One region of the Brenneria rubrifaciens genome, then DNA from elsewhere that is predicted to be linked to it. Evidence: predicted binding sites of a transcription regulator. Region 1 holds the regulator's gene; each other region holds the start of a gene.

Region 1 (10,783 bases):
ATGACAATCCCCGTCATCAATCCGGTATGTGCCGCGATACGGGCAAGTTCGGCGGAACCTTCGCCCAGTCGGTGGCCGACGCGAATTGTTGTGGCAACGCCAACCGACATGGGTAAGACGAACATCAGCGAGCTAAAATTCAACGCGATCTGGTGTCCCGCGACCTCCACAACCCCCAGAGGCAGCACCAACAGCGCAACCACAGCGAACAGGGTGACTTCAAAGAGCAGCGCCAACGCAATGGGCAAACCGAGCGAGAACAGGCGTTTCAGCACACGCCAGTCCGGTCTGAAGCGTGATTGTTGCCGCCTGATATCGCGTAACCAGGCGGCTCGGCGGGTGTAAATCACCATCATCAGTAGCATAAGCCAATAGACCGACGCCGTGGCAACTCCGCAGCCAATGCCGCCCAATTCGGGCAGGCCGAATTTACCGTGGATAAGCACGTAATTAATGGGGATGTTGATCAAAAGCCCGATAAAACCCATGACCATACCCGGTTTGGTTTTTGACAAACCTTCGCATTGGCAACGTAAAACCTGATAGAACAGGTAGCCGGGCACCCCCCATAGCAGCGCGCGCAGGTAGCCAACCGCTTTTTCCGCCAGCGCTGGCGAACCGTCATTCATCAGATTGATGGCGTAACCCCCCTGGTACAGCATCAGCATGATGAACACGGAGAGAACCAGCGCCAGAAAGAAAGATTGTTGAACCTGATGCGCGATGCGTTCACGGCGGCCGGAACCATTCAACTGCGCGACAACCGGCGTCAAAGCCAGCAATAATCCATGACCGAAAAGAATGGCCGGTAGCCAGATAGAGGTGCCAATGGCGACGGCAGCCATATCGGTGGCGCTGTAGGCGCCGGCCATAATGGTATCAACCACACCCATTGAGGTTTGTGATACTTGCGCAATAATGACAGGAACTGCGAGCGCCAATAACTTACGCGCTTCGGACAGATACTTCTGCACAAACACCTTCCTTGAATTGACGAACCGGATAGCGGGATAATCGAACGTGGATAAATGCAATGCCGTCTCTGTGAGAGGCGAGGCTGATATTGTAACGACTTGCCGGAACTAAACCAGCATGCCGGAGATTAAATTCACTGAAAATTTAACAGTGATTAACATATTTACTCACTTTAGCCATGCGGTTTGGTTTTCCACTTAATCTGGGGCACACTGCATGACAGCCATTGATATGAGTCAATTAGGGTATATCGCTCAATACCCGTTTTATTTACATCCTTTTTCAAGAGGCAAGCGCCGTATGTTTACTGGTATTGTTCAAGGCACCGCGCCGGTGGTGTCCATTGATGAAAAATCAAATTTTCGTACGCATGTGCTTAAACTTCCACCCGAACTGCTGCCGGGGTTGGTCCCAGGGGCGTCAGTGGCGCACAACGGCTGCTGTCTGACGGTGACATCGCTAGCGGGCGACTGCGTCAGCTTCGATTTGATGAAAGAAACATTGCGGTTGACCAACCTTGGCGAAGTGAAGGCAGGCGATCGCGTCAATGTCGAACGGGCGGCAAAAATAGGTGATGAGATCGGCGGACATGTTATGTCCGGGCATATTATCTGTACGGCGGAGGTGGTGAAAATTCTGGTATCGGAAAATAATCACCAGATCTGGTTTCGCCTGGCCGACGAGTCGCTGATGAAGTATGTGCTGCACAAAGGTTTTATCGGTATTGACGGGATCAGCCTGACGATTGGCGAGGTCACCCGCAGCCGTTTTTGTGTGCATTTGATCCCGGAAACGCTTAACCGTACCACGCTGGGGCAGAAGCGGCTGGGACATCGCGTGAATATTGAAATCGACCCGCAAACTCAGGCGGTGGTGGATACCGTAGAGCGCGTGTTAGCCAGCCAACAGACGCCCGTGTCCGCCAGCGAAGCGTAACGGTATTTCACCAGCCGTTGGGAGGGGCTTTCCGGCGGCTTTCAGCAGACAGGACTAGCGCGGAACGCGTAATCCCCCTTCAACGCCATTTGAACTGAAAAGTATCTGCCAGAGCTGGAGATTCCGTGCCCGGAAAGCGCCTGCGCAGGCATTCAGATAGTAACCGAACATACGGCGGAAACGTGCGGAATAACGTGAGGCAAGATAAGGCCAGCTTTGCTGGAAGCGCTCATGCCACGCCATCAATGTGCGGTCGTAATCGGCGCCGAAATTATGCCAGTCTTCCATTACCAAGTAGGACTCGCTGGCCTGTGCAATATGACGCACGGAAGGAAGACAGCCATTGGGGAAAATATATTTGTCCGTCCAGGGATCGAGCTGCGAGTTGGTTTGATTCGCGCCGATGGTGTGCAGCAGAAACAGACCGTCAGGCTTGAGATTCTGACTGACGACGCGAAAATAGGCGTCATAATTGCGCGGACCGACATGTTCAAACATCCCGACAGACACGACGCGATCAAACTCATGGGTGAGGTCGCGGTAATCCTGTAGCAGAATGGTGACGTCCAGATCTTTGCAGCGCTGCTGAGCCAACTTTTGCTGTTCGCGGGAAATTGTCACGCCGCAAACGGATACGCCATAACGACGGGCGGCAAATTCCGCCAATCCACCCCAGCCACAACCGATATCCAGCAGCGTCATTCCAGGTCTGAGCTGGAGTTTTTCGCAGATCATTTGCAGTTTGTCTTCCTGTGCCTGCTCCAGCGTTGCCGCTTTTTTCCAGTAAGCGCAGGAATACTGCATGTAGGGATCGAGCATCAGTGAAAACAGATCGTTGCCCAAATCATAGTGCTCTTCACCAACAATCCACGCGCGTCTCCTGGATTGCAGGTTCATCAAACGAGATGCGGCGATGTGTAAGATGTCTCTCAGGTGGCGGGGCAGTTTTTTATCAAGTTTGGCGAGCAGCACGCGATGGAAAAACATATCCAACTGGTCGCACTCCCACCAGCCATCCATATAGCTTTCACCCAGCCCTAATGAGCCTTCGCGCAACACGCGTTTAAAGAATTCTGGATTTTTCACTGTGATATCAAATGGACGCGAACCATTGATTTTGATATCCGCCATACTCAGCATTTCATGCACTATGTGGAACCAGGATGCGTTATGGCTATCCAGTTCCTCTATATATGATGAACTCATAACCTCTCCCTACCTTGGGGTCGATAACGCGCCGCAAGGAAAACATAGACAATATTCACCCACGTTTGATACCAGTGGTAAATACTTATCGCCTATTCTCTGAATCGTCAGAGAAAAATGAAGAAGAAAAGCCGGTACGCAGCTACGTAGGGGCACTCATCATTGAGATAAATTCCGCAGCATCCGTTTGCGCGCAAAATTAAGGATAGTTGAAGAAAGCAAAATGCAGTTTTTGTAAAAATCGTATTCAGTTTATGACTGCTTCAGCCTGGGGACAAGTATAAATTGGCTGAAGCAGTGTCACGGAAAGGACGGCGGATGCCTGAGAGAAGACATTATCCGATATCAGGCGTGATGAGGGCGATCGCAGAAAGGGCCATCAACCACGGAACGGCGCTCAATCAGCGTCGGGTGGACTTCGATAACCTGTGCGTCCTCCCGTTTGCTGGTGATACGGTCGAGCAGCATTGAGAATGCGGATTGTCCCAGACGCTCTTTAGGCTGGTGGATCGTGGTCAGCGCCGGCGTGAAAAAGCGGGCATGGCGAACATTATCGTAGCCAATGACCGAGATATCCTGCGGGACACGCAACCCCAACTCGTCCGCCGCGCAGATCGCGCCCATCGCCATGATGTCGCCACCGCAGAAAACGGCGGTTGGGCGATGCTTCCGCGCCAGAATCTGATGCATTGCTTTATAGCCGGATTCCGGCTCGAAATCGCCCTGAACGATCCACGCGTCACGCACAGGAATATCCGCGTCTTTCAGTGCCTTCAAAAACCCCAGATAGCGGCCGCTGCCGGTGTTACGCTCCTGACTGCCGGGAATGGCGCCGATGTCCCGGTGGCCGCGTTGGATGAGGTAACGGCCTGCCATATAGCCGCCTTCAAAGGCATTATCAATGACGGTATCGGTAAAATCACTGTGCGCCTGTCCCCAATCCATGACCACCATCGGAATACTGCGATAGTCTTTCAACATGGTGAGTAATGCGGGAGGATACTCCGCACACATTACCAGCAGGCCGTCCACGCGCTTTTGGGCCAACATGGAAAGATAGGCGCGCTGTTTGTCGAGGTTGTTGTGTGAATTACACAGAATTAGCGTATAACCTTTGGCATAGCAGCTGTTTTCCACCGATTCGATAATCTCGGCAAAATAGGGCGCTTCACTTGACGTTGCCAACAGCCCGATGGACTTGGTGTGATTGACTTTTAGACTGCGGGCGACAGCGCTGGGTGAATAATGTAACTCTTTAATCGCCGCACTCACGGCTGCCCTGGTTTCTTCGGCGACGAAACGTGTTTTATTAATCACGTGCGATACGGTGGTGGTGGAAACGCCCGCTCGTTTTGCCACATCTTTGATCGTTGCCATCTAAAAATGACTCCTGACTTACCTGTTACCGTCGTAGGTAGTGTTAATCGTTTGCCTGCGTGTGAAGTTCTTCTTCCCGGCGAAAAAACCGGATTCAGTAGAGAGTGCCGAATATTATACCTGAGGGGAACAAGGTTGACGTTTCGACCAGGACGCAGCGCTACCCTGAGCCGCGGATTTTGTCCGATTTGCCACGAAAGGGGAAGCAGTAATTTATACTATTAGTGCGGCATAGGAACGAGATTTTTCATTCAACTTATGGAAGAATCGGCAGAGTTATCGGGTTGTGGTTTTAAACTATCGTTTGATGTTGAATCCCCAATCAAGGACACGCCTTTCTTCTCATCATTTGCCGTCATAGATAAAGGAGAGACTTATGGATACAGATCTTAAATTGTCATTACTGACAACCGTTGCTGCGCTCGCCATGATCATGGTATTCAGCTTTATCGCCGTATTGAACTGATTGGCGCTTACCTGCTCACTTGTTTCGCCGGTGCGTCTGTTTAAACGCGTTTTGGCGACTCAAAGCGTGTCTGAGTACAGACAGGGAGAAGGGGGGCGAGAGATAAATTCTTAGAACGTGACCTTTATTTTGTCTCTGTATTAAGTGGCAAAAAACAAAGCCACACAAAAAATGGCGTTTTTTTGTCGCTACGGCCCTCGGTACAATATAATTGAATAGATCGCGCTGTAATGGCTCATCTGACAGAGGCCCGTGGTTAATGCATCTGATGTTAGCCATCTTATTAAGGTTTGAGGAAGCAAGAGAATGACGACAACGACAATTGAAAAGATTCAGCGTCAGATCGCTGAAAACCCGATTCTGCTGTATATGAAAGGTTCTCCTAAATTGCCGAGTTGCGGCTTCTCTGCACAGGCAGTACAGGCGTTGTCAGCATGTGGCGAACGTTTTGCCTATGTCGATATCTTACAGAATCCAGATATTCGCGCCGAATTGCCCAAATACGCCAACTGGCCGACTTTCCCACAGTTGTGGGTGGATGGGGAACTGGTCGGCGGCTGTGACATAGTGATAGAAATGTATCAGCGTGGCGAATTACAGCAACTGATTAAAGAAACGGCTGAGAAACACAAGTCTCAGCCGGAAGATCGGGAATAAAACCAACGGGTGCATCGTGCACCCGTTTTTTGCCTAGCTTGCTTTAGACTCTGCTTCTGAGGCATTCTCATCAACGACTACAGGCCATCCCCCCAGACGTTTCCAGCGATTCACCAGCTCACAAAACAGCAACGCGGTTTGATGAGTATCATAGAGCGCCGAGTGCGCTTGGCTTGAGTCAAACTCGATACCGGCGGTAATACAGGCTTTGGCCAACACCGTCTGCCCCAACACCAACCCGCTTAATGCGGCCGTATCGAAGGTGGCGAAAGGGTGGAATGGGTTGCGCTTCAGGCTACAACGCTCGGCCGCCGCCATCATAAAACTATGATCGAATGTTGCATTGTGCGCGACGATTATCGCCCGGTTGCAACCCTGATCTTTTATCCCTTTGCGCACCACTTTGAAAATTTCATGCAAGGCGTCATATTCTCTGACCGCGCCGCGTAAGGGGTTGCTGGGATCAATGCCATTGAATGCCAGCGCAGCAGGTTCCAGAATGGCGCCTTCAAAGGGCTCGACATGGAAATGTAATGTTTCATCCGGCTGCAACCACCCATCCGTGTCCATTTTTAATGTTACTGCAGCAACTTCCAGCAAGGCGTCGGTTTTGGCATTGAACCCAGCGGTTTCGACGTCAACCACTACCGGGTAAAACCCACGGAAACGGCTACTCAGGGCGTTCAGGTCATTTTTATCAGCCATTATTCTCTTAATCTTTAGCAAAATGCAGCGGGCATTATGGCAAATTTTGGCGGGAGATGCAGTACACCCTGTTTATTCGACGCGACGGCGCTCGTCGCAGCGGTAAAGGGCGAAGAGGAAGAAAAGCAGGTGCCGTTTTGACACCCGCCGTCCTATTAGCGGCCAATACCCTGGCCGACGTGTGAATCCTCGATCAATTCGATTTTATAGCCATCAGGATCTTCAACAAAGGCAATAATCGTGGTGCCGCCTTTGACCGGGCCCGCTTCACGAGTAACATTGCCACCGGCCTGCCGGATGCGCTCGCAGGTTGCTGCCACATCATCGACACCCAGTGCGATATGGCCGAAGGCGTTCCCCTGATCGTATTGCTGAACGCCCCAGTTGTAGGTTAATTCAATGACCGCGCTTTCACTCTCCTCGGCATAACCGACAAAGGCCAGCGTATATTTATATTCGGTGTTTTCGCTGGTACGCAGCAGACGCATACCTAATACATGGGTATAAAAGTCGATAGCGCGTTGTAAATCACCAACACGCAGCATGGTGTGAAGTAAGCGCATAATTTCCTCGATTGACTACTGTGATTACTATTGGGTAATGAGCACAAATAGAAAAGAAGTATAGCGTTGCTGGTCAGTTGAGTCCAAACCCTCGATCGCAAAGAGAAGTGACGATAAACATGTCGTTAAGTGAATTATGTGTTAAAACATTCGCTGGCAGGCGCGTAGGCGGCGTCTATCAGTTGGTAAACATTGACGCCGAAGCAGGAAAAACGTTCGAGATAACAATGACTACGTGATTATTTTCATCGTTACTGATTGCCGGGGCTTGCCAGCAGAAGCGAACGAGGCTTCAATAAAAGAGTTGTAGAAGGAGGTTAAGTGCCAGAGCAACTTGAACTCTTTGCTATCCCAAACCCTTGTCTTGGCGTTTGTCAGTCTGATGATCGTGGATATTGTCGCGGATGTTTTCGCAGCCGCAATGAGCGTTTTGACTGGGGGCGGATGAGTGATGTGCAAAAACAGGAAGTGTTGCGCCTGTGTCGGCAGAGAATCAAACGTCTACAGCGTACAGAAAAAATTGTATTACCAGTGGAACCGCCGCAGCCGTCTTTATTCTAAATGCTGGGGTGTCGCTGAATAAAATAAGCCTAAAATCATTTTTAAAAGACTTTTATTTGGTAGAATCCATTCAGCTACTATAATAAAAAGTCGTTTTTCTATTTTTCATAAATCAGAGTTGATTGCAATCCAGGGATATAACCTAGCAAGCTAATTATAAGGAGAAGTGATGGAATTGCCATTAGGATCTGATTTAGCTCGTCTGGTGCGCGTTTGGCGTGCATTAGTCGATCACCGATTAAAACCCCTGGAACTGACTCAAACGCATTGGGTGACGCTGCATAGCATTTATCACTTGCCGCCGGGTCAGTCACAGATTCAACTGGCCAAAGCGATAGGGATTGAGCAGCCTTCATTAGTAAGGACACTGGATCAACTTGAAGAAAAAGGCTTAATTACCCGGCATGTGTGCCCACACGACAGGCGCGCCAAGCGTATCATGCTGACCGAAGCCGCGGACCCGATAATTCGAGCGGTCAATGATGTAATTAGCCATACACGGAATGAAGTTTTATTTGGCATTACACCTGAACAGGTTGATGAATTAGCGCTGCTAATCGCACGACTGGAACAAAATATATTGGCATTGCATGAAAGCCAGACTTAGTTAAATCTGAGATGAAAGGATGGTTAGGCGAAAATTAAATCCCGGCAATACCACAAATCTATTATTGATAGGTTAATTACGGGACTTGATTATTGATGGCAATCACCACTTTGAGCGTGATTGCCATTAAGTATTAGCGAGGAGAAACAGTAATGTTACGGCCATTGCTTGCCATGGCTACACGCTGGCCTGCGCTGAATTTCGTGTCACCCTGTTTTTGAACGACCATAATGGTGCTGCCGTCATCCTTGCGAATTTCCAGCTCGACACCCTGAGTACGGTTTATAGCGCCCGTCGCACTTTGACCTGCTACACCGCCTGCCACCGCACCCGCGGCGGTAGCCAGACTTCGACCGGAACCTCCGCCGATGGTGTTACCCAGAAATCCACCTAGAACGGCGCCGCCAAGTGCGCCAATGACGTTGGAATCTTCACCGGCCTGAATTTGTACCGGACGCATTGAGACAATAGTACCGTACGTGACTGTCTGCACTTGTTTGGCTTCAGAGGCGCTGTAGACATCTCCTGAAAGCGTACTGGTATTAGCGCAACCAGCCAGTGTGATACCAGACAAGGTAACCACAAGCAAACGCTTCATCATATTAAAGACTCCTGTAATGGCAACAATGTCGGGAAGGCGCAACCTTACCCGACAAGTAATGTTATGCCTTTGAATTATGGTCTGGCTTAACGTCCCATTCCACTCTTTTTACGCTTTTTTGCAGAGTAAGAGGGTACGCCTTAACAGTAAGTAAACAGCGCGAAAATTTTGTTTAAGCGGTTTTTTGTAGCAAAAATTATCAATTTTTGATTTTTAAACAAAAATGTAACAGGTGTGGCAAAAACATAAAAAATTTCATAATCCAGCTTGTTAAAATGCTATTTTTGTCACAGTCAAATTTCCCGTCGCTATTGTGCTTTGCCCCGCAGGGGAAAAGGTTATGAAATGAGATCAGGCAGATACATCGGTGTGATGTCAGGAACCAGCCTCGATGGTGTTGACGTTGTACTGGCGGCAATAGATGAACACACCGTTGCGCAGCAAGCCAGCTATCGTCATCCGTTACCGCAGGATATCAAAAAAGCCATTTTGGACATGTGTCAGGGGCAAAAGGTAACGCTCTCTGCGTTGGGGCAGTTGGATACCCGTCTGGGGGTGCTCTTCGCTCAGGCGGTGCTGGCCCTGCTCAAAAAAACGGAGCTTGCCCCACAGGATATTACCGCTATTGGTTGTCATGGGCAGACCGTCTGGCATGAACCGAATGGCGAAGCGCCCTGTACGTTGCAGATCGGCGATAATAATCGAGTCGCCGCGTTGACTGGAATTACTACCGTGGGGGATTTTCGCCGCCGCGATTTGGCCTTTGGCGGGCAGGGGGCGCCATTGGTGCCCGCGTTCCATCACGCGTTGCTGCTTCACCCGGTTGAACGCCGTATTGTGCTGAATATCGGGGGTATCGCGAACATGTCGTTGCTGGTGCCGGGAGCCGTCGTTCGGGGCTATGACACCGGGCCGGGTAATATGCTGCTGGACGCCTGGGTCTGGCGTCATTGTGCCCAGCCTTATGATAAAGACGCGCAGTGGGCTATGACAGGGCAGGTTAATTCGTTGCTGCTGCGTCATTTGATGGCCGATCCCTATTTTGCACGGCGCGCACCGAAGAGCACCGGGCGCGAATACTTTAATATGGGTTGGCTGGAGCGAAAACTGGCCGGTTTGCCACCGATATCACCGCAGGACGTTCAGGCCACGTTAACTGAACTGACCGCCGCGAGCGTGGCGGATCAAGTGTTGTTGATCGGCGGTTGCGAGCGCCTGCTGGTGTGCGGAGGCGGTGCCAGAAACCCGCTGATCATGTCCAGGCTGTCTGCGCTGTTACCGGGTATTGAAGTCAGCGCCACCGATGAGTTTGGCGTCAGCAGCGATGATATGGAAGCATTGGCTTTCGCGTGGCTGGCTTCACGAACGCTGTCCGGGCTGCCCGGCAATTTGCCCTCGGTTACCGGCGCCAGTCAGGAAACGCTGCTTGGCGCGATTTATCCGGTGGTGGTGGATTAACCGGATTTAACTAAGATTCATTTGATCGCCTATTGTTAAAATGGTGTTATGGAATGGGGTGTTACCGCGCGGTATCCATTTTGATAACACCAAAAATTTTTACTTACACCAATGACAATAGGAGATAAATAATGAAACGCGTGCTGATGGGGACAGCGCTGGTTCTGTTAAGCGGATGTGGCTACTTCACTCCTGAACAGACGGTTGAAACGTTTCACTATCAGTGTGGCACCATGCCGCTGACGGTCACGATGCAGACTGGAGAAAAGTCGTCATCACAGGTAAGTTTCCTGCTGGATGGCGATCGACATCATTTACCTCAGGTCATATCCGCTTCGGGGACAAGATACAGCGACGGGACCTATACTTTCTGGAGTAAAGGCAATCATGCCTTTATTCAACGTGGCGAGCGCGTCATTGTTGATGACTGTATATTGAACTAACGTTCCATCGTCATCGTGTTTCTGCTATGCAGGTTTCACTCTTGGCATTGAACACGGTGGCGCGAACGTTGCTTCCGGCACCGGACGAGCGCGTTGCTGATTGAGATTTTTTGGTCGCGGGCGCAAAATGAGATTTACAACCCGCTTCTGAATCCGATATTGCTACAGCAGGACACAATGACACAGGACAGCATACCTTCCGGCAACACACCTCTTGTCCAGGACGCC
Region 2 (10,783 bases), 1.0 Mb from region 1:
AAAACACCGGTAGTTTGCGTTGCGTACCGGCGTTGAAATAAGCCAATCAGAGCGGAATGGCATTAACCAAACAGGCTGTAAACGATCGCGCTGATGGCGATTAGCCCTATGATGGTGACAAAAGCGTTACTGATTTGGCCGCTGTATTTTTTCATTGCCGGCACTTTCTGAATGGCATACATCGGCATCAGAAATAGCAGGCAGGCGATAATCGGGCCGCCTAGGGTTTCGATCATACCCAGAATACTTGGATTCAGTGTGGCGACCCCCCAGGTGGTGATCAGCATGAACAGCGCCGTGATACGGTTCAGTTTAGTGGCGGAGAGGGTTTTGCCTTTGCTGCGCAGGCATTTGACGATCATGCCGTTAAAGCCTTCGCCTGCGCCGAGATAGTGACCGAGGAAAGATTTGGAAATTGCGATAGTGGCGATGACCGGCGCCAGATAACCCATGATTGGATTATTAAAGTGGTTAGCCAGATAAGACAGAATGGAAATATTTTGTATTTTGGCTTCCATCAGTTCGGCAGGCGACAGGCTCAATACGCAACTGAAGACAAAGAACATCACTGTCAGCACCATCATGATGTGGCTGTAAGACAGAATGCGTGAGCATTTCTCCTCGGCTTTGTCGCCGTATTCTTTACGTTTGGCAACGGCGAAAGAGGAGATGATCGGTGAGTGGTTGAAGGAGAAAACCATCACAGGAATCGCCAGCCACAGCGTCGCCAGCAAACCATTGCCAGTAACATTTTTCGCCAGTGAAACATTTTCAAAAATCGAGGTATTCCAATGGGGGATCAAATATAACGCCAGCGTCATTAATACGGCGACGAACGGATAAACAAGAATACTCATCGCCTTAACGATCATGGCTTCGCCAAAGCGAACAATGAACATCAGGCCAAGAATTAATATTAACGATAGCACCGCTCTTGGCGGTGAAGGCAGATGAAGTTGGTGGGTAATAAAACTATCTACCGTATTGGTAATCGCAACGCTGTAAACCAGAAGAATTGGATAAATGGCAAAAAAATAGAGCAGGGTGATTAATTTACCGGCACCAACGCCGAAATGTTCTTCAACAACTTCGGTGATATCTTCATCGCCTTTTTTGCCGGATAATACAAATCGACATAGAGCGCGGTGGGAATAATAGGTCATTGGGTAAGCAATAATCGCCATAATAATTAATGGGATTAGACCGCCAATCCCTGCATTTATCGGCAAAAAGAGTACACCGGCGCCAATGGCCGTACCATAGAGGCCCAGCATCCACACCGTATCGCTTTTACGCCAGCCCGAAGCACGCGCTAAAATGTGGCTGTTATCATGAATTGTGCTCATGTTAGTTTCTCCTTATTGAACACAGATATAAAAATTCCAGTACCGGCAAGTTGCCGCGACAGGGATAAGAAATGAACAAAACATATAATTATTTCGATGAACGAATACTGTTTCGAGGGCTGCATTCTATATTGATAGGGTCAAACAATAATATTGCGACAATAACGTGAATGAATTAAAAGTCATTATTCTAAAGAATTTTTTCGGAAATTGAAATATCAATTCTGATACTTTATTTCAACGCTCTTTAATCGTTCTTAATTGATACTTTATTTGATGTCTGATGGGTAAAAAATAACCTGCAATAAGCCTTTTATTAAAAATATCGCCTGAATAATAAACATCAAATAGTAGGATGTCACACAGAAAAATTTATTTATGCTCCAGACAGACGATAAATCCGTTGCCTGGAGGCGGGGCGATTCATTCAGCAGACAGTTTTTCCTGCGCCCAACGCAGAGCGCTTTGGTATTCATCCGTCAACATGGCCGCCAGCGATTGCAATGTTTGCTGAAGCTGAACGTTATTCTGAGCCTGTAGGTTCAAATGTCCCACTTTCCGCCCCGGACGAACCTCTTTTTCGTACCAGTGCAGGTGCACCAGTGGCAACGAGAGCCAGTCGAGATTCACGGCGCTGCCGATAAGGTTGACCATTACCGATGCGGTGCCGACCACCGGCGTTGGCATAGGCAGATCCAGAATGGCGCGCAGATGCAGTTCAAACTGGCTGATGGATGCGCCATTTTGCGTCCAGTGTCCACTGTTGTGTACACGCGGCGCGAGTTCATTGATCAGCAGGCGATCGCCCACAATGAAACATTCCATCGCCATGACGCCCACATAATCCAGTTCGCTCATAATCGCCGATAGCATTTGTTCGGCCTGTTGCTGGAGTTGAGGCATCGGCCGTTGAAGAACCACGCTGGCGCGCAGAATGCCATCCTCATGCAGATTGTGCGTCAGCGGGTAGAACACGCATTTACCATGAGCGTTGCGCGCGCCAACCAATGACACTTCACCGGAGAAGTTAATGCCTTGTTCAACAATGCATGCGCCGTAGCAGTCGGTGGGCAACGTGTCTTGTTCACCTTCGCGCAAACGCCATTGACCTCGGCCGTCGTAACCGCCCACGCGGCGTTTGACGATAGCCAGTTCACCTAAAGTGGCAAAGATATGCGGCCACTCTTCCTCACTGGCAAGTAATTGCCAGGGGGCGGTCGCCAGACTCAGCGCATCCAACAGCTGTTTTTGTGTAAGGCGATCGGCCAGACGCGGGAAAATGTCACGGTTGACGAACGCGGCGTGCGCGGCCAGTTCACTCGTCAGCGCGGTTTCCGGCCAGCGTTCGATTTCGGCGGTGATCACACTGTTGTGAAACGGAACAGACTCCGGTTCCGCATCCAGACCCACCGGATAAACGGCAATGCCCAAAGGTTCGCCAGCCTGACGCAGCATTCTTCCCAGTTGACCATTACCGAGCACGCAAACCGGTTTCATGCTTCCTCCCGGGGATCGGGGTTAGCAAGCACTTCATCGGTTTGGCTCTGCCGCCAGTCAGCCAAACGCGTGGCGATGGCGCTATCATGCAAGGCAAGGATTTGTGCGGCCAGCAGTGCGGCATTGGCGGCGCCGGCTTTGCCGATAGCCAGCGTACCGACTGGAATACCGCGTGGCATCTGAACAATCGAATACAGGCTATCAACCCCGTTCAGGGCGGCGCTTTGCACCGGCACTCCCAGTACGGGAACCAGCGTTTTGGCTGCCAGCATACCCGGTAAGTGCGCCGCGCCGCCTGCGCCGGCGATAATCACATCGAAACCGTTCCGGGCGGCTTGTTCAGCGAAACTGAACAGTTTATCGGGTGTGCGGTGGGCGGAGACAACTTCAACATGAAAAGGAATATTCAGCGTGGTGAGAATCTCTGCCGCAAACTGCATGGTGGTCCAGTCACTCTTTGAACCCATGACGATGGCGATTTTAGCCGGGGCAACGTTGGATGACATGCCTGTAAAGCTCCTGTGATTTTACATGTTCGTGACGCGGAATAAGCGGTGCGTCGGCCAGATAGACGGTGCTCTGGCGTTGAGGGCGTAGAGCATACCATGACCTTATGGCGAGGAAAACGGTTGCGTATGGCTGGGCGGCAGAGCGCAGACGTGATAATGGCGTAACTTAATGGCAAGAAAAGCATTAACTGACCAGACACGTCACAACGGAAAAACGATCAGTTCAATGTCCTGCGCGGTCACTTTAATCATTGAGCCTTCATGGTGCCAGGCGCCCAGCACGGCACGTTGCGCTTTAACGCGATCGTTGACGATCTGATGAATCGCCGGGCGGTGGGTATGGCCGTGGATCAGGGTGTTAACCTGATAGTGCTGGAGTCGGCGGATAACCTCTTCAGGATTCACGTCCATAATCAGCGGGGATTTATGCTGATTGGCGTTACGACTGGCTGAGCGCATTTTTTCAGCGACGTTGAGTCGAAGGCGCAGGGGCAAAAGCAGGAAAAGGCGCTGTATGAAAGGATTGTGCACCCGGCGTCGGAAAGTCTGGTACGCGGGATCGTCGGTACACAGCGTATCGCCATGTAAAATCAGCACCTGCCGGCCATACAGGTCGAGCACCGTTTCCGTGGGCAACAGGGTTAGCCCGCTTTGCCGGGCAAAGCGCTTGCCGATCAAAAAATCACGATTGCCGTGTACGAAATAGCAGGGAATACCCTGTTGATGCAGTTCATACAAGGCATCGGCAACGGTCGCGTGCAGCGGTTGCGGATCGTCGTCGCCGATCCAGGCGTCAAACAGATCGCCCAAAATATAAAGCGCATCCGCGTTCACGGCTTGATGACGTAAAAAACGCAGAAAACCGGCGGTAATCGCCGGCTCGTGAAGATTCAAATGCAAATCGGCAATAAACAGCGTCGCCATAGTCTGCCGGGATTACTCGCCGACGGTTACGCGGGTGATCACCACGTCTTCTTTGGGCACATCCTGATGCATACCGCTGCGGCCGGTCGCGACGCCTTTAATTTTATCAACCACGTCCATGCCTTCGGTGACTTCAGCAAAGACGCAATAGCCCCAGCCATCGGCACGTTCCGTGCGAAAGTTCAGAAAGTCGTTGTCGACGACGTTAATAAAAAACTGCGCCGTGGCAGAATGTGGATCGTTGGTACGCGCCATCGCCAGTGTGCCGCGGGTGTTTTTCAGGCCGTTGTTGGCTTCATTCTTAATTGTCGCGTTGGTGCTTTTTTGCTCCATTCCCGGTGCGAAACCGCCACCCTGGATCATAAACCCATTGATAACGCGGTGGAAAATAGTGTTGTCGTAAAAACCGCTACGGCAGTAATTCAGAAAGTTTTCTACGGTAACCGGCGCTTTATCTGCGAAGGTGTTGATAACGATATCGCCGTGGTTGGTATGCAACGTAATCATAGTAATGAACCCCAGATAGCCATAATTAAAGAGAATGCTATTCACCGAACGCGGTGAACGATCAAGAGCGCCCTTATAACATAACTGGCTGGCCGAGTCAGCAGGGCCTTTTCTTTGGTTGTGACATGGATTAATCTGAGAATGATTCTTATTCCTCTTAATAGCGCAAATAGACAGGTGAGTTATGCTGAACAGTATTAATCGAGTATTAGATAAACCCGATTTCGGAAAATTGTTGCTTCGTTCGTCGTTCAGTATCCTGATGTTGCTCCACGGATGGCACAAGATACACAGCGGTATTGACGGCATTAAAGGCATGCTCACGGCGGCGGGTGTGCCGGCCTTTGTTGGATATGGCGTGTATGTTGGTGAAGTGATTACTCCCGTGCTGATGATTTTGGGGATTCTGACCCGGCCTTCGGCATTGATTTTCTCCTTCACCATGTTTGTTGCCGTTCTCTTGTCGAACCCGGCCGGTTTCACCATGCTGGCGAAAACCGGGGCATGGGCCGTTGAACCAGCGGCGGTGTTCTTCTTTGCCGGTATTGCGATTGCCTTCCTCGGTTGTGGCAAATACTCGGTGATGTCAAACCCGCGCTGGCGCTGATATCACATTGTTCAGGATCGATCAGGCCCGGATGATTCCGGGCCTGATTATTTTTATCCCTTGTCAATTATCTGCTTATTCCGCCGTATCAGTCTTGCAATAGAAGGGGGTTCAGGTTTCAATACGCCGTTAGGGTTGCGAGGCCCTTAGCATATTGATGCTATTCACGCTGACAGCGAACGATGATTCACCTATCCTGCGAACACCTGGAATGCCCCGATGCTAAAGATTTTTAATACGCTGAGTCGCCAAAAAGAGGAATTCAAACCTATCCACGCTGGTCAAGTGGGGATGTATGTGTGCGGGATCACCGTTTATGACCTGTGCCATATCGGTCACGGGCGTACTTTTGTGGCGTTCGACGTGGTGGCCCGGTATTTGCGTTATTTGGGATACTCACTGAAATATGTGCGAAATATCACCGATATTGACGATAAAATTATCAAGCGCGCGACGGAGAACGGTGAAACCAGCGAGCAACTGACCAGCAGAATGATTGCGGAAATGCATGCTGATTTTGATGCGCTGAATATTTTGCGTCCGGATGCGGAGCCGCGTGCGACTCGCCATATTGCCGAAATTATTGCGCTGGTTGAAAAACTGATTGCACGCCGCCATGCCTATGTCGCCTCAAACGGCGACGTGATGTTTTCGGTAGATACCGCACCGGGTTACGGCGCGTTATCCCGCCAGGATCTCAGTCAATTGCAGGCGGGCGCACGCGTAGAGATTACCGAGGTCAAACGTAACCCGATGGATTTTGTACTGTGGAAAATGTCCAAGCCGGGTGAACCGCACTGGCCTTCTCCGTGGGGAGCAGGTCGACCAGGCTGGCATATCGAATGTTCGGCCATGAACTGTAAACAGTTGGGTGAGCATTTCGATATTCATGGCGGCGGCTCAGACCTGATGTTTCCGCACCATGAAAACGAGATTGCCCAGTCCAGTAGCGCGCATGACGGGCCTTATGTGAATTTTTGGATGCATTCTGGCATGGTGATGGTTGACCGGGAAAAAATGTCGAAATCGCTGAATAACTTTTTTACCGTGCGTGATGTTCTCGCCTATTACGATCCGGAAACCGTGCGTTACTTTCTGATGTCGGGTCACTACCGCAGCCAGTTAAATTACAGCGAAGAGAATCTTAAACAAGCGCGTTCGGCGCTGGAGCGTTTATATACGGCGCTGCGTGGCACGGATAGCCGCGTGGCAGCACAGGGGGGCGACGCGTTTGAAGCTCGCTTTCGTGAAGCCATGAACGACGATTTCAATACGCCGGAAGCCTACTCCGTGCTGTTTGATATGGCGCGCGATGTTAACCGGCTTAAAACGGAAGATCCGCATGCGGCGAATCAGTTGGCATCGGCGTTGCGCAAGTTGGCTAACGTACTTGGTCTTTTGGGACAGGAGCCGGAAGTCTTCCTGCAAAGCGGCGCACAGGCGAATGACGACCAAGTCAGAGAAATTGAAGGGTTGATCAAACAGCGTAAAGACGCCAGAGCAGCCAAAGATTGGACGTTGGCGGATCAGGCCCGCGATAGATTGAACGAGCTCGGTATCATTCTGGAAGACGGGCCGCAGGGAACGATCTGGCGACGTAAATAATCCGTTACCCTGGTTTCATTATCTTCAGTAAACGAAAAGCCCGCAGGTGAATCGCATCGGCGGGCTTTTTTATGACGGGCCGTCTCTGCCCGTCACTGTCGTCGGTGAAAATCGCGCCTGGCAATTTTTATCTGGAATATCAGGCCGCGACTTCTACCGTCTCGCCGGCAAACTCAACTTTTTGTCCGGCGACAATCTTGCAGCGTTTGCGCGTTTCGGTCTGCCCGTCAACGGTCACGTCACCTGCCGCGATAGACAGTTTGGCCGCCGCGCCGCTCTCACTCCAGCCCAAGAGTTTCAACAGGTCGCACAGTTCGACATACGGGTGGTTTTCGAGATGAAAAGTGTTCATAACATCCTGATTTATAGGTGTTTATATAGACGGCCGATTATTCGGCGCTATCGTGATATTCTTCGCAAGCCTGCAACGTGTTCTGAATCAGGGTGGCGACCGTCATCGGTCCAACACCGCCCGGCACCGGACTGATATAAGAGGCTCTTTCCTGGGCGGTTTCAAATTCCACATCGCCGACCACTTTGCCATTTTCCAGGCGGTTGATCCCCACATCCAGCACGATCGCGCCGGGTTTGATCCACTCGCCCGGAATAAAACCCGGTTTGCCGACGGCAACCACCAGCAGGTCGGCGTTTTCAATGTGATGGCGCAGATTTTTTGTGAAACGGTGCGCCACGGTAGTGGTACAGCCTGCCAGCAGCAGTTCCAGACTCATCGGACGGCCAACGATATTGGAGGCGCCGACAACCACTGCGTTCAGGCCAAAGGTATCGATCTTGTAGCGTTCCAACAGCGTGATGATGCCGCGGGGCGTACAGGCGCGTAGCAGAGGAGCGCGCTGACACAGGCGGCCGACGTTATACGGATGGAAACCGTCGACATCTTTATTCGGCGCAATACGCTCAATGACGTTGGTGTTATCAATTCCTTCCGGCAGAGGAAGCTGAACCAGAATGCCGTCAATCGTTTCGTCCGCGTTCAGTTTATCAATAAGCGCCAGTAATTCCGGCTCGGTGGTTGTCGAGGGTAAATCATAAGAGCGGGAAATGAAGCCGACTTCTTCGCAAACTTTGCGTTTACTGGCAACGTAAATCTGTGAGGCCGGATTTTCACCGACCAGGACAACGGCCAGCCCCGGCGCACGTTTTCCCGCTGCCAGACGCTGCTTTACCTGCGCAGCGACTTCGTTTTTAACCTGCTGCGCAATCGTTTTACCATCAATAATCTTTGCTGCCATCTGAGATGAGATCCATCAGTATTGAGTACGGAAGATGGTGCTATTTTGTCAGAAGCGGCGCTTGCTGTCAGGCATTGCGTAAACATAAATTGAGTCAGTGAGGCTATTTTCGCCATTATGAATTGACCATAACGCAGTTTCTGCCAGCGTGTTTGGCTCGGTAAAGCGCTTCGTCGGCGATGTTGATTACCCATTCTGGATCGGGCAGGGGGATTTCGGCAGTAAAAACATGGACGCCAGCACTGATGGTCACGATTTTTTCAGAATACGACGTCAGTTCATGGGGTATCCTCTTTTGCCGAACGAGATCCAGCGCACGTTGGGCAAGGGTCAACGCCCCTTCTTCGCTGGTGTCCGCAATAATGATGGCAAACTCTTCACCGCCATAACGCGCGACCAAATCGTCGATACGTCGAGGCATGGCGTTCAACACGGCGCCAATTTTACGCAGGCACTCGTCACCGGCCACGTGCCCGTAGTAATCGTTATATTTTTTGAATGAATCGACATCGATCATGACCAATGCCATGGGGGTGGACATTTCAGCAGAGCGCAGCATGGTTTGTTGCAGCAAAATATCGAACTGCCTTCGGTTGGCCAATCCGGTTAATCCGTCGAACAGCGCCAGCGTATGCAGCGTATGATTGACCGTGGTGAGCTCATCGCGCACGACGGTCAAGTCGAACTGGCTTTTCAGATTGATCTTTATCTGTTTCAGCATCAAAAGGCCGAGAACGACTATCGTAAGCAGGAGAATCAGCGTGATGGTGCCATAAACCAGGCTGTCCGTTCGCCATTTATCCAATACTTGCTCACGATCGTAGCCGGCGGCAATCAAGATGGGATAACGCTTCAGGCGGGTATAACCATAGATGCGTTCAATATGATCGAGGTTGGAAATAAACGTTACCGTACCACTTTCCGACTGTTTCAGACGTCCTGAAAAGAGCGGGCCATTTGATACATCGCGGTTAATATAAGTGTCGTCATAAGGACGGCCGTAAAGAATATTGCCATCGGAAAGCATAATGGCGAGCACATCCATATTTCCCAGGGAGTAATAGCCGTAATACAGCCGGAAATAACTCAGTGAGATGGTGGCAAGCAGAACGCCGTTAAAACTTCCATCAGGGTTGTTGATTCTCATTGAAACCGGAATGATCAGATCGTCCGTTAAGCGGCTCTTCAGTACGCTGCCGATGTGTATATCCTTACTGATGTTATTTTGATGATATTTGAAATATTCACGGTCATCATTATTGGCGTTCGAGGGTATTTTCTCGCTGGAGGTAACAAGCCAGTTCCCGTGGGCATCATAAATAAATATGCCGTGTAATTGCGGCAGGGTGGTTTTACGGTTATGAAGAATCTCTCTCAGGCGGAGTAGTTGAGTAGGGGATATGCCATCCCCGTTAATCCTCTCCTGGATGTCCTGGAGCAAAATATCAACTTGCAGGAACGTGTCTTCGGCTTGCCGGGCAAGCGACAGCGAGAGGTTTTTTGCATTTTTTTGTGTAGATTCAATAAGTTGTTTATAAGTATTAAATACTGCCCACCCATTCAGCATCATAACGGTAGTGATGATAAAAATCATAAAAAGGATCATTAGCCGTTGCAGAGGAATACGTAAATTCTTGAGATCGGCTTCAAGATTCACTTTCATCTTATCGCGCATCCTTAGCCGGAATATGTAATAACGATAAGTGTAGACTCTCTTGGCATCTCATATGTCTTTTGTACTGAGAAAATGATCAACAGAAAAATAGTGTTAATAGCCGTGCGTTAAGTGTGAAAAAAGTCACGTCTCTTGGGCATGAATGGAGGATCTAGACGGATAGGACTTTCAATGGGATGGCGATGCTTCAATATCTTTCATCGGCGCGCTTTCCGGGTGGGTGATGATTACTTTCAGGTCAATATGATTGAAAATAACATTTAACATTATGATTTTCTGCAACAAATATAAATTTATATTCTATATTTAATTGGCTGGCTGTTATTGGCAATAAGATAAAGGGGTCTGTTATCAATCAGGCCGTCGACGTATTTGCCATCTACCTGCAATTTAGGATTTATTGGATATAACAAGGATCGTCCGATCGATGAAAAGGTGACTTGACAGCGATTTTTAATTCAGGGGAAAAAGAAATGGATGTGGAAACTCGGATGATCGAACTTATTGTTAAATCTGGAGAAACACGTTCCTGCTCAATGGAGGCGCTTCGTTCGGCCCGCAGAGGAGAATGGGAACAGGTCGATCAATTACTGAAAATGGCGGCGATGGCGTTGAGTAAGGCGCAACTTATCCAAAAAAGGTTCATTGGTGGTCAGGATAAGGAAAAAACGCCCCTCGACCTCATTGTGGTGCATGCGCAGGATCACTTGATGAACGCAATTCTTTGCCGCGAACTGGCCGAAGAGATTATTGCACTTAGGAAAGAGGTGTGTGGCGTAAAATAAAATGAAAAGGTCATCGATTAAACTCAACGCCATTTCGCGTGAAAAATGAAAGGCTTTACATTCGCAAGGGAACGC
Region 3 (10,783 bases), 2.0 Mb from region 1:
AGGCAAGTTTCCCGCTTAGATGCTTTCAGCGGTTATCTCTTCCGCACTTAGCTACCGGGCAATGCAATTGGCATCACAACCCGTACACCAGCGGTGCGTTCACTCCGGTCCTCTCGTACTAGGAGCAACCCCTCTCAGTCTTCCAACGCCCACGGCAGATAGGGACCGAACTGTCTCACGACGTTCTAAACCCAGCTCGCGTACCACTTTAAATGGCGAACAGCCATACCCTTGGGACCTACTTCAGCCCCAGGATGTGATGAGCCGACATCGAGGTGCCAAACACCGCCGTCGATATGAACTCTTGGGCGGTATCAGCCTGTTATCCCCGGAGTACCTTTTATCCGTTGAGCGATGGCCCTTCCATTCAGAACCACCGGATCACTAAGACCTGCTTTCGCACCTGCTCGAGCCGTCACTCTCGCAGTCAAGCCAGCTTATGCCTTTGCACTAACCTCCTGATGTCCGACCAGGATTAGCTGACCTTCGTGCTCCTCCGTTACGCTTTGGGAGGAGACCGCCCCAGTCAAACTACCCACCAGACACTGTCCGCGACCCCGCTCAGGGGCCCACGTTAGAACATCAAACATTAAAGGGTGGTATTTCAAGGTCGGCTCCACGCAGACTGGCGTCCGCATTTCGCAGCCTCCCACCTATCCTACACATCAAGGCTCAAGGTTCAGTGTCAAGCTATAGTAAAGGTTCACGGGGTCTTTCCGTCTTGCCGCGGGTACACTGCATCTTCACAGCGAGTTCAATTTCACTGAGTCTCGGGTGGAGACAGCCTGGCCATCATTACGCCATTCGTGCAGGTCGGAACTTACCCGACAAGGAATTTCGCTACCTTAGGACCGTTATAGTTACGGCCGCCGTTTACCGGGGCTTCGATCAAGAGCTTCGCCTTGCGGCTGACCCCATCAATTAACCTTCCGGCACCGGGCAGGCGTCACACCGTATACGTCCACTTTCGTGTTTGCACAGTGCTGTGTTTTTATTAAACAGTTGCAGCCAGCTGGTATCTGCGACTGGTCTCAGCTCCGTCCGCGAGGGACTTCACCAAATCCAGCGTGCCTTCTCCCGAAGTTACGGCACCATTTTGCCTAGTTCCTTCACCCGAGTTCTCTCAAGCGCCTGAGTATTCTCTACCTGACCACCTGTGTCGGTTTGGGGTACGATTGCGTGTTACCTGGTGCTTAGAGGCTTTTCCTGGAAGCGTAGCATCGGTTACTTCGCCACCTTGGTGGCTCGTCGTCACGCCTCAGTGTTAATGACGACCCGGATTTTCCAGGGTCATCCACCTTCACGCTTAAACCGGGACTACCGTCGCCCGGCCAACCTAGCTTTCTCCGTCCCCCCTTCGCAGTAACACCCAGTACAGGAATATTAACCTGTTTCCCATCGACTACGCTTTTCAGCCTCGCCTTAGGGGTCGACTCACCCTGCCCCGATTAACGTTGGACAGGAACCCTTGGTCTTCCGGCGAGCGGGTTTTTCACCCGCTTTATCGTTACTTATGTCAGCATTCGCACTTCTGATACCTCCAGCAGCCCTCGCAGGCCACCTTCGCAGGCTTACAGAACGCTCCCCTACCCAACAATATCGCTATTGCTGCCGCAGCTTCGGTGCATGGTTTAGCCCCGTTACATCTTCCGCGCAGGCCGACTCGACCAGTGAGCTATTACGCTTTCTTTAAATGATGGCTGCTTCTAAGCCAACATCCTGGCTGTCTGGGCCTTCCCACATCGTTTCCCACTTAACCATGACTTTGGGACCTTAGCTGGCGGTCTGGGTTGTTTCCCTCTTCACGACGGACGTTAGCACCCGCCGTGTGTCTCCCGTGATAACATTCTTCGGTATTCGCAGTTTGCATCGGGTTGGTAAGTCGGGATGACCCCCTAGCCGAAACAGTGCTCTACCCCCGAAGATGAATTCACGAGGCGCTACCTAAATAGCTTTCGGGGAGAACCAGCTATCTCCCGGTTTGATTGGCCTTTCACCCCCAGCCACAAGTCATCCGCTAATTTTTCAACATTAGTCGGTTCGGTCCTCCAGTTAGTGTTACCCAACCTTCAACCTGCCCATGGCTAGATCACCGGGTTTCGGGTCTATACCCTGCAACTTAACGCCCAGTTAAGACTCGGTTTCCCTGCGGCTCCCCTATTCGGTTAACCTTGCTACAGAATATAAGTCGCTGACCCATTATACAAAAGGTACGCAGTCACCCCCCATTAAGAGAGGCTCCCACTGCTTGTACGTACACGGTTTCAGGTTCTGTTTCACTCCCCTCGCCGGGGTTCTTTTCGCCTTTCCCTCACGGTACTGGTTCACTATCGGTCAGTCAGGAGTATTTAGCCTTGGAGGATGGTCCCCCCATCTTCAGACAGGATGTCTCGTGTCCCGCCCTACTCATCGAACTCACCGTCTGTGCCTTTTCGTGTACGGGGCTGTCACCCTTTGTTGCGCGACTTTCCAGACGCTTCCACTAAGGCACAAACTGATTCAGGTTCTGGGCTTCTCCCCGTTCGCTCGCCGCTACTGGGGGAATCTCGGTTGATTTCTTTTCCTCGGGGTACTGAGATGTTTCAGTTCCCCCGGTTCGCCTCGTTTGACTATGGATTCATCAAACGATGATGCACTAGTGCACCGGGTTTCCCCATTCGGGTATCGTCGGGTATTACGGCTCATATCGCCTTGCCGACGCTTATCGCAGATTAGCACGCCCTTCATCGCCTCTGACTGCCTAGGCATCCACCGTGTACGCTTAGTCGCTTAACCTCACAACCCGAAGGTGTCTTTGATTCTTCAAAGCCTCTTCGCGCCGTGATTATTGAGAGACTCTGATGCGACCGCCTTTTTATCGCTAAAGACTCATGCCGCCGCATCGTTTCAATTTTCAGCTTGTTCCAGATTGTTAAAGAGCAATATCGCAAACCCTGACTATCGCTAGTCAGTTTTAAGATAAAAGATAAGCATGAACACTTACTGAAGACCCCCGCTTTCACCGGAATGGTCGGATGCGCTGGCGTCCCCTAGGGGATTCGAACCCCTGTTACCGCCGTGAAAGGGCGGTGTCCTGGGCCTCTAGACGAAGGGGACACGACACCGTACTTTGTTGACGCTTTTGCTCGTTATTTTCATCAGACAATCTGTGTGAGCACTTCACTCAATCCGCTCTGCTGGTAAGGAGGTGATCCAACCGCAGGTTCCCCTACGGTTACCTTGTTACGACTTCACCCCAGTCATGAATCACAAAGTGGTAAGCGCCCCCCCGAAGGTTAAGCTACCTACTTCTTTTGCAACCCACTCCCATGGTGTGACGGGCGGTGTGTACAAGGCCCGGGAACGTATTCACCGTAGCATTCTGATCTACGATTACTAGCGATTCCGACTTCATGGAGTCGAGTTGCAGACTCCAATCCGGACTACGACGCACTTTATGAGGTCCGCTCACCCTCGCAGGCTCGCTTCTCTTTGTATGCGCCATTGTAGCACGTGTGTAGCCCTACTCGTAAGGGCCATGATGACTTGACGTCATCCCCACCTTCCTCCGGTTTATCACCGGCAGTCTCCTTTGAGTTCCCGACCGAATCGCTGGCAACAAAGGATAAGGGTTGCGCTCGTTGCGGGACTTAACCCAACATTTCACAACACGAGCTGACGACAGCCATGCAGCACCTGTCTCAGAGCTCCCTAAGGCACAACCTCATCTCTGAAGTCTTCTCTGGATGTCAAGAGTAGGTAAGGTTCTTCGCGTTGCATCGAATTAAACCACATGCTCCACCGCTTGTGCGGGCCCCCGTCAATTCATTTGAGTTTTAACCTTGCGGCCGTACTCCCCAGGCGGTCGACTTAACGCGTTAGCTCCGGAAGCCACGGTTCTGGACCACAGCCTCCAAGTCGACATCGTTTACGGCGTGGACTACCAGGGTATCTAATCCTGTTTGCTCCCCACGCTTTCGCACCTGAGCGTCAGTCTTCGTCCAGGGGGCCGCCTTCGCCACCGGTATTCCTCCAGATCTCTACGCATTTCACCGCTACACCTGGAATTCTACCCCCCTCTACGAGACTCCAGCCTGTCAGTTTTGAATGCAGTTCCCGGGTTAAGCCCGGGGATTTCACATCCAACTTAACAGACCGCCTGCGTGCGCTTTACGCCCAGTCATTCCGATTAACGCTTGCACCCTCCGTATTACCGCGGCTGCTGGCACGGAGTTAGCCGGTGCTTCTTCTGCGGGTAACGTCAATGAAAAAGTCTCTTAAACCTTTCCCCTTCCTCCCCGCTGAAAGTGCTTTACAACCCGAAGGCCTTCTTCACACACGCGGCATGGCTGCATCAGGGTTTCCCCCATTGTGCAATATTCCCCACTGCTGCCTCCCGTAGGAGTCTGGACCGTGTCTCAGTTCCAGTGTGGCTGGTCATCCTCTCAGACCAGCTAGGGATCGTCGCCTAGGTGGGCCATTACCCCGCCTACTAGCTAATCCCATCTGGGTTCATCCGATGGCGTGAGGCCCGAAGGTCCCCCACTTTGGTCTTGCGACGTCATGCGGTATTAGCCACCGTTTCCAGTGGTTATCCCCCTCCATCAGGCAGATCCCCAGACATTACTCACCCGTCCGCCGCTCGCCGGCAAAGTAGCAAGCTACTTCCCGCTGCCGCTCGACTTGCATGTGTTAGGCCTGCCGCCAGCGTTCAATCTGAGCCATGATCAAACTCTTCAATTTAAGAATGGTTTGATTCGCTAAGTGAATAGCTTTGCTCAAAGAATCAATAACTGTTTATTCGTAATGAATTTACTGTCAGTCACTCTTCAAGACTCGGTATATCTTTGAGATACGGTCTTGTGAGTGCCCACACAGATTGTCTGATTAAATTGTTAAAGAGCGGTGCCGCATTATCCTGCGGCGCGGGCCGCATAATCTACGCGGTTCCGCTGTAAAGTCAAGCGATTGATGCCCGACTTCCTATCTTCCCGATAACCGCGTTGCCGCCGTTCCCGGGTCAGTGGAGGCGCATTATAGGGACTTCTGCGCCAGCCGCAATAGATATTTTGCATAAAAATGACCGTTTGCTGTATTCCACAGCAAAACCCTGCTTTATACCCTGTTTTGCACAAACTTATCCACAGAGTGGATACTAATTAAAATTAGACGAGCATCGCGCAAACGTTTTCGCTACAATTCTCCCGCCCAAAAACCACCACATTTTTATGAACGCTAACTGAATTTTTTCTTTATCTCGCAATAATTGCTCAATATATGAAGAAAAAGACGATATTCACGTAACGTTCTTTAATGACTACCCAAATCCAAGGGATAAAATCATCATGCAACAACGTCGTCCTATCCGCCGCGCTCTGCTCAGCGTTTCTGACAAAGCAGGCATTGTCGAATTTGCTCAGGCTCTGTCCCAACGTGGCGTCGAGCTTCTTTCTACCGGCGGCACAGCGCGTCTGCTGGCTGATGCAGGCATACCGGTAATAGAGGTATCAGACTATACCGGTTTCCCGGAAATGATGGATGGACGCGTTAAAACCCTACACCCAAAGGTCCACGGTGGCATTTTGGGGCGTCGCGGTCAGGATGATGCGATCATGGCGCAGCACGACATCAAACCGATTGATATGGTCGTCGTTAACCTTTATCCCTTTGCCCAAACGGTGGCCCGCAAAAACTGTACGCTGGAAGATGCCGTCGAAAATATTGATATCGGTGGCCCAACCATGGTTCGTTCGGCCGCCAAGAACCATAAAGATGTGGCTATCGTGGTCAAGAGCAGCGATTACCACACCATCATTAATGAAATTGATGCCAACGATGGATCGCTGACTTATGAAACCCGCTTTGATCTGGCTATCAAAGCATTTGAACACACCGCAGCCTACGACAGCATGATCGCCAACTATTTCGGTACGTTGGTTCCTGCCTATCATGGTGAGAATGACAAGCCGTCAGGCCGTTTCCCCCGTACGCTGAACCTGAACTACATCAAGAAACAAGACATGCGCTATGGGGAAAACAGCCATCAGCAGGCGGCTTTCTATATAGAAGAGGATGTGACAGAGGCATCCGTCGCAACCTCTCAGCAATTACAGGGCAAAGCGCTGTCCTATAACAATATCGCGGATACCGACGCCGCGCTGGAATGCGTGAAAGCCTTTACCGACGCAGCCTGTGTGATTGTGAAACATGCCAACCCCTGCGGTGTAGCGATAGGCGGCTCTATCCTTAATGCTTACGAACGCGCTTATAAAACCGATCCAACCTCGGCTTTCGGCGGCATTATCGCGTTTAACCGCGAACTGGATGAAGCAACCGCGCAAGCCATCATCAGCCGCCAGTTTGTGGAAGTGATTATCGCCCCTTCAGCCAGTGAAGCGGCATTAAAAGTGACCGCCGCCAAGCAAAACATACGTGTCCTTACCTGCGGCGAATGGCAGCAACGAATTCCCGGTCTGGACTTCAAACGTGTAAACGGTGGGCTGTTGGTACAGGATCGCGACTTGGGTATGGTTGATGCCTCCCAACTGCGTGTTGTGACCGAACGCCAGCCCAACGAGCAAGAATTGCGGGACGCGCTGTTCTGCTGGAAAGTGGCCAAGTTCGTCAAATCCAATGCGATTGTCTACGCCCGTGACAATATGACCATCGGCATAGGGGCAGGCCAGATGAGCCGCGTTTATTCCGCGAAGATCGCCGGTATCAAAGCAGACGATGAAGGTCTGGAAGTTAAAGGTTCCGCAATGGCGTCCGATGCTTTTTTTCCGTTTCGTGATGGTATTGACGCCGCAGCAACGATAGGCGTTACCTGCGTTATCCAACCAGGTGGCTCCATCCGTGACGATGAAGTTATTGCTGCCGCCAACGAACATGGCATCGCAATGATCTTTACCGGCATGCGCCATTTTCGTCATTAAGTTTGGAGCTGACTGATATGAATATTTTAATTATTGGCAATGGCGGTCGTGAACACGCACTGGCCTGGAAAGCGGCGCAATCAGCGCTGGCAGATAAAGTCTATGTCGCGCCAGGCAACGCCGGCACCGCGCTGGAGCCGTCACTGATTAATGCCGATATTGCCGCGACCGATATCCCTGCTTTGCTGGCGTTTGCGCAAGCAAACGACATCGGCTTGACCATTGTCGGCCCTGAGGCCCCTCTGGTTATTGGCGTAGTCGATGCATTTCGTGACGCGGGCCTGACGATTTTTGGCCCGACCCAAGCTGCGGCCCAATTGGAAGGCTCAAAAGCTTTTACCAAGGATTTCCTCGCCCGTCATAAAATCCCGACAGCCGAGTACCAGAACTTTACCGAAGTCGAACCAGCCTTAGCCTATGTGCGCGCCAAAGGCGCGCCTATCGTGATCAAAGCGGATGGTTTGGCTGCGGGTAAGGGGGTCATTGTTGCGATGACGCTGCAAGAAGCTGAAAATGCGATTCAGGATATGCTGGCAGGCAATGCGTTTGGCGACGCAGGCCATCGTATCGTGGTGGAAGAGTTTCTGGACGGTGAAGAAGCCAGTTTCATTGTGATGGTTGACGGTGAAAATGTTCTGCCGATGGCCACCAGCCAGGATCATAAACGAGTTGGCGATAAAGATACCGGTCCAAACACGGGTGGTATGGGCGCTTATTCTCCCGCACCGGTTGTGACCGGTGACGTTCATCAGCGAGTGATGGATCAGGTAATCTGGCCGACGGTCAAAGGGATGGCCGCCGAAGGCAATGTCTACACCGGATTCCTTTACGCCGGCCTGATGATTTCCGCCGATGGTCAGCCTAAAGTGATTGAATTTAACTGCCGCTTTGGCGATCCGGAAACCCAGCCTATTATGCTGCGTATGCGTTCAGATCTGGTTGAACTGTGTCTGGCGGCCTGTGGTGGCAAACTGGATGAGAAAGACTCTGTCTGGGACGATCGCCCATCATTAGGGGTGGTTATGGCAGCAGGCGGATACCCTGGCGATTACCCCAGCGGCGACGTTATTTTCGGTTTGCCGCAGCAGGATGCTGAAGACGGAAAAGTTTTTCATGCGGGCACTAAATTAAACGGCAAGGATGTTGTTACGAATGGCGGACGCGTTCTGTGTGTGACAGCATTGGGTGATACCGTTGCAGCAGCACAAAAACGTGCATACGAACTGGCGGCTGGCATTCAATGGCAAGGAAGTTTTTGCCGGAAAGACATCGGCTATCGCGCCATTGAGCGTGAGCAAGCCTGATACACGACAAGCCCGGAGAAATCCGGGTTTTTTTATCACCCCAAACCCAGCAGTGGATTATCACTATTCGGGGTTATAACAACTCAGCGTTATGACTGCACTTCTACCGGTTCCCGCTGGCAAACGTTCTCTTCCGCCATCAGCAGCAGTTGAACACCTTCAGGGCCTTCCAGCCATGCGACATTTAGCGTGCCATTGGCGGGCTGATTTCGCCGATCAATCCATTCACGTGTCGCACTGTCAAAATCGGGGCGGACACGCTTGCCATCACAGGTGATGACCTGCCCATTTTGCCATTTGCCTTGTTGCAGCAGAACGTTGCCCGCCCGCAGGACACCACTGAGTTCCAATATCCGTTTCGCATCAAACTGATACAACGCAATTTCATCATCGGGGATCTGCTCCCGCCGCTTCGCCAATTGACGTTGCATAAAACTCACCGTGCCGTCTTGCGCAAAGCGTATATGCATTTCATCTTTCTGCGCGCCCAGATAGGTTTTCTGGATTTCCCGTATCTTATCCTGCTGGTAGGCATAGCGCGTAATGACGGTATCCTCTCCCTGAAACGAACTGTAGACCGTCATCAGCGAGGTCGTGCTATCTTGAGCGTCATCTTTACGCCAGAGACGCACCACGCCGCGATCGGCGATATAACCGCTGGCAAACGTCGAAGGCGGATCAGTCCGACTGCTACAGGCAATGGTGATGGTAATTATCACGCCAACCCACAGCGGTCGCAGCAAAAGCAAAAGGGGCGAAATCGCCCCTCTGCTTAAACTCTTGACCTGCATGATCTTACTTAACAGCGTCTTTCAGCGCTTTGCCCGCAACAAATGCTGGCACGTTAGCGGCAGCAATTTTGATTTCTTTACCAGTTTGCGGGTTGCGGCCAGTGCGCTCGTTACGATGGTTGACTTTAAATGTACCAAAACCAACTAATTGTACTGCATCACCTTCTTTCAGAGACTCGGTAACCGCTGCCAGAGTTGATTCTAATGCCACTTTCGCTTGTGCTTTTGTCAGATCAGCTTTGTCTGCAATTACATCAATCAGTTGAGTCTTATTCATAAGTTATCCTTACAGTGTGTTTATCGCTTGCTAAGCATCGAGTGCGACGGATATGCAATAATAGCACTCTCATGCATACACGCACCGATAGCCACTTTTTTTACGCCCCCCAAATGTAGACCAGACAGGGTGCGGATGTGAAGCCTCAAGACACGCCATTTCAGGCCTTAAATCACGTTTTATCGCGTTATTGGTGCAAATTTATCCCGATATTACTGCTTCCCGCCTCACGCAGATCGGAACGCAGACCTTTAATCAATTCGATATCACGTTCTTCGCAGGCAGCCAACAGGCGGAAAATTTCCCACTGAATGTCCCACTCATCTTCAATGGCTGGCAAAACGTTCAGTTCTTCATCCGTCATCTCTTTGCCCGCGCGCGTCATTTCAAGCATAGCAACAGTGCGGATTGATGCTTCACTGATTGCGACGGCATGTTCCAACGTTTCACCGCTTAAACGAGAATGGATCAGTTCACCCAGCGCAATACAGGCGTCAATTGCCGGATAAACGCCATAAATATCAAAGTCGTCTGACGCCGGAATCGCCTCTTCCAGCTTTTCCAATTGATTATCAAAATTGACCTTTGCATCTTTAACCACCAGCGTTTCCCAAACGAGATCGAGAATACGGCGGTAGACCAACGCATCACCGAATGCTGTCTGGCGGCAGAACTCGTGGTAATTGGGATACATACGTTCGCAAAGGCATGCCATAAACGTGACATGCTGCCAGCTTCCCAGCTTTTCCAAACGCAAATGAATGGGATTACGTAACATTTTTATGCTCATCAAAGGCTATGGGCGGCAGTGTACCTGAAATTATCGCCACCCCCTATGCCTGAATTCCTAAAGTTTCTATAAAAGATTGAAGCCGCTGCCATCGCTGAAACGCCGGACGGTTAGAGGCCACCGCATCAGCCCAGCGCGTCGGCTCAGGTAGGCGATAACCCCGCGTACAGCGTTTGACCCACAGCAACGCGCTGTCCATACCGACCCGATGTCCCGTGGCCACAAATAGCGGATTACAACGCACCTTGCTGCGCCATACCCAGCCAATCTGTTCGCCTTTATCCATCAGGGGCCGCTGACTGCCCGCCGCCGCCTGCAACGGGTCAAAATGGCCGCACAGCCGGCTTTTCGCCACGCCAATCGTAGGAACATCAACCAGCAACCCGAAATGGCTGGCGACGCCCAAACGACGCGGATGGGAAATCCCGTGCCCATCGACAAAAATCAAATCCGGTTTCTGTTCCAAACTCCCCCAGGCAGCCAGCAGTCCGGGACACTCGCGAAAAGAGAGAAAACCAGGAATATAGGGCATCGTCGTACTGATACGCGCAATTTTATACTCTACCAGTTCAAGAGAAGGATATCGCATAATTGCAATCGCGGCCCGGGTCACCGCCCCTTGTTGCTCGAAACCGACATCCGCGCCCGCAATAAGCGCAGGCTGCTCAAACGGCAAATCGTCTTGATGAATAATCTCTGAAGCGCGG

The links. Region 1 encodes PurR, which represses purine synthesis genes. Its sites were predicted from a motif close to CANGCAAACGTTTGCNTG; they were not measured.
Region 2: the regulator PurR is predicted to act here: its motif matches at 3,462-3,479, upstream of purE (5-(carboxyamino)imidazole ribonucleotide mutase).
Region 3: the regulator PurR is predicted to act here: its motif matches at 5,157-5,174, upstream of purH (bifunctional phosphoribosylaminoimidazolecarboxamide formyltransferase/IMP cyclohydrolase).

Annotation. Positions count from the first base shown of each region.
Region 1 is NZ_CP034035.1:1,688,035-1,698,817, forward strand. Features, by position in the region: gene EH207_RS07860 (MATE family efflux transporter) at 1-974, opposite strand, end outside; gene EH207_RS07865 (riboflavin synthase subunit alpha) at 1,276-1,911, shown strand; gene cfa (cyclopropane fatty acyl phospholipid synthase) at 1,966-3,117, opposite strand; gene purR (HTH-type transcriptional repressor PurR) at 3,463-4,494, opposite strand; gene cydH (cytochrome bd-I oxidase subunit CydH) at 4,871-4,960, shown strand; gene EH207_RS07885 (Grx4 family monothiol glutaredoxin) at 5,267-5,617, shown strand; gene rnt (ribonuclease T) at 5,651-6,322, opposite strand; gene gloA (lactoylglutathione lyase) at 6,478-6,885, opposite strand; gene EH207_RS07900 (DUF1289 domain-containing protein) at 7,207-7,446, shown strand; gene slyA (transcriptional regulator SlyA) at 7,616-8,053, shown strand; gene EH207_RS07910 (outer membrane lipoprotein) at 8,187-8,654, opposite strand; gene anmK (anhydro-N-acetylmuramic acid kinase) at 9,000-10,112, shown strand; gene EH207_RS07920 (MliC family protein) at 10,244-10,555, shown strand; gene pdxH (pyridoxamine 5'-phosphate oxidase) at 10,733-10,783, shown strand, end outside.
Region 2 is NZ_CP034035.1:2,695,089-2,705,871, reverse strand. Features, by position in the region: gene EH207_RS12340 (HAAAP family serine/threonine permease) at 63-1,346, opposite strand; gene purK (5-(carboxyamino)imidazole ribonucleotide synthase) at 1,770-2,843, opposite strand; gene purE (5-(carboxyamino)imidazole ribonucleotide mutase) at 2,840-3,349, opposite strand; gene lpxH (UDP-2,3-diacylglucosamine diphosphatase) at 3,554-4,276, opposite strand; gene ppiB (peptidylprolyl isomerase B) at 4,289-4,783, opposite strand; gene EH207_RS12315 (DoxX family protein) at 4,968-5,390, shown strand; gene cysS (cysteine--tRNA ligase) at 5,610-6,995, shown strand; gene ybcJ (ribosome-associated protein YbcJ) at 7,135-7,347, opposite strand; gene folD (bifunctional methylenetetrahydrofolate dehydrogenase/methenyltetrahydrofolate cyclohydrolase FolD) at 7,385-8,248, opposite strand; gene EH207_RS12295 (sensor domain-containing diguanylate cyclase) at 8,364-9,911, opposite strand; gene EH207_RS12290 (PTS sugar transporter subunit IIA) at 10,397-10,708, shown strand.
Region 3 is NZ_CP034035.1:3,663,072-3,673,854, forward strand. Features, by position in the region: rRNA gene EH207_RS16350 (23S ribosomal RNA) at 1-2,775, opposite strand, end outside; tRNA gene EH207_RS16355 (tRNA-Glu) at 3,021-3,096, opposite strand; rRNA gene EH207_RS16360 (16S ribosomal RNA) at 3,181-4,722, opposite strand; gene purH (bifunctional phosphoribosylaminoimidazolecarboxamide formyltransferase/IMP cyclohydrolase) at 5,325-6,914, shown strand; gene purD (phosphoribosylamine--glycine ligase) at 6,932-8,218, shown strand; gene EH207_RS16375 (DUF1481 domain-containing protein) at 8,308-9,009, opposite strand; gene hupA (nucleoid-associated protein HU-alpha) at 9,014-9,286, opposite strand; gene EH207_RS16385 (YjaG family protein) at 9,474-10,064, opposite strand; gene nfi (deoxyribonuclease V) at 10,120-10,783, opposite strand, start outside.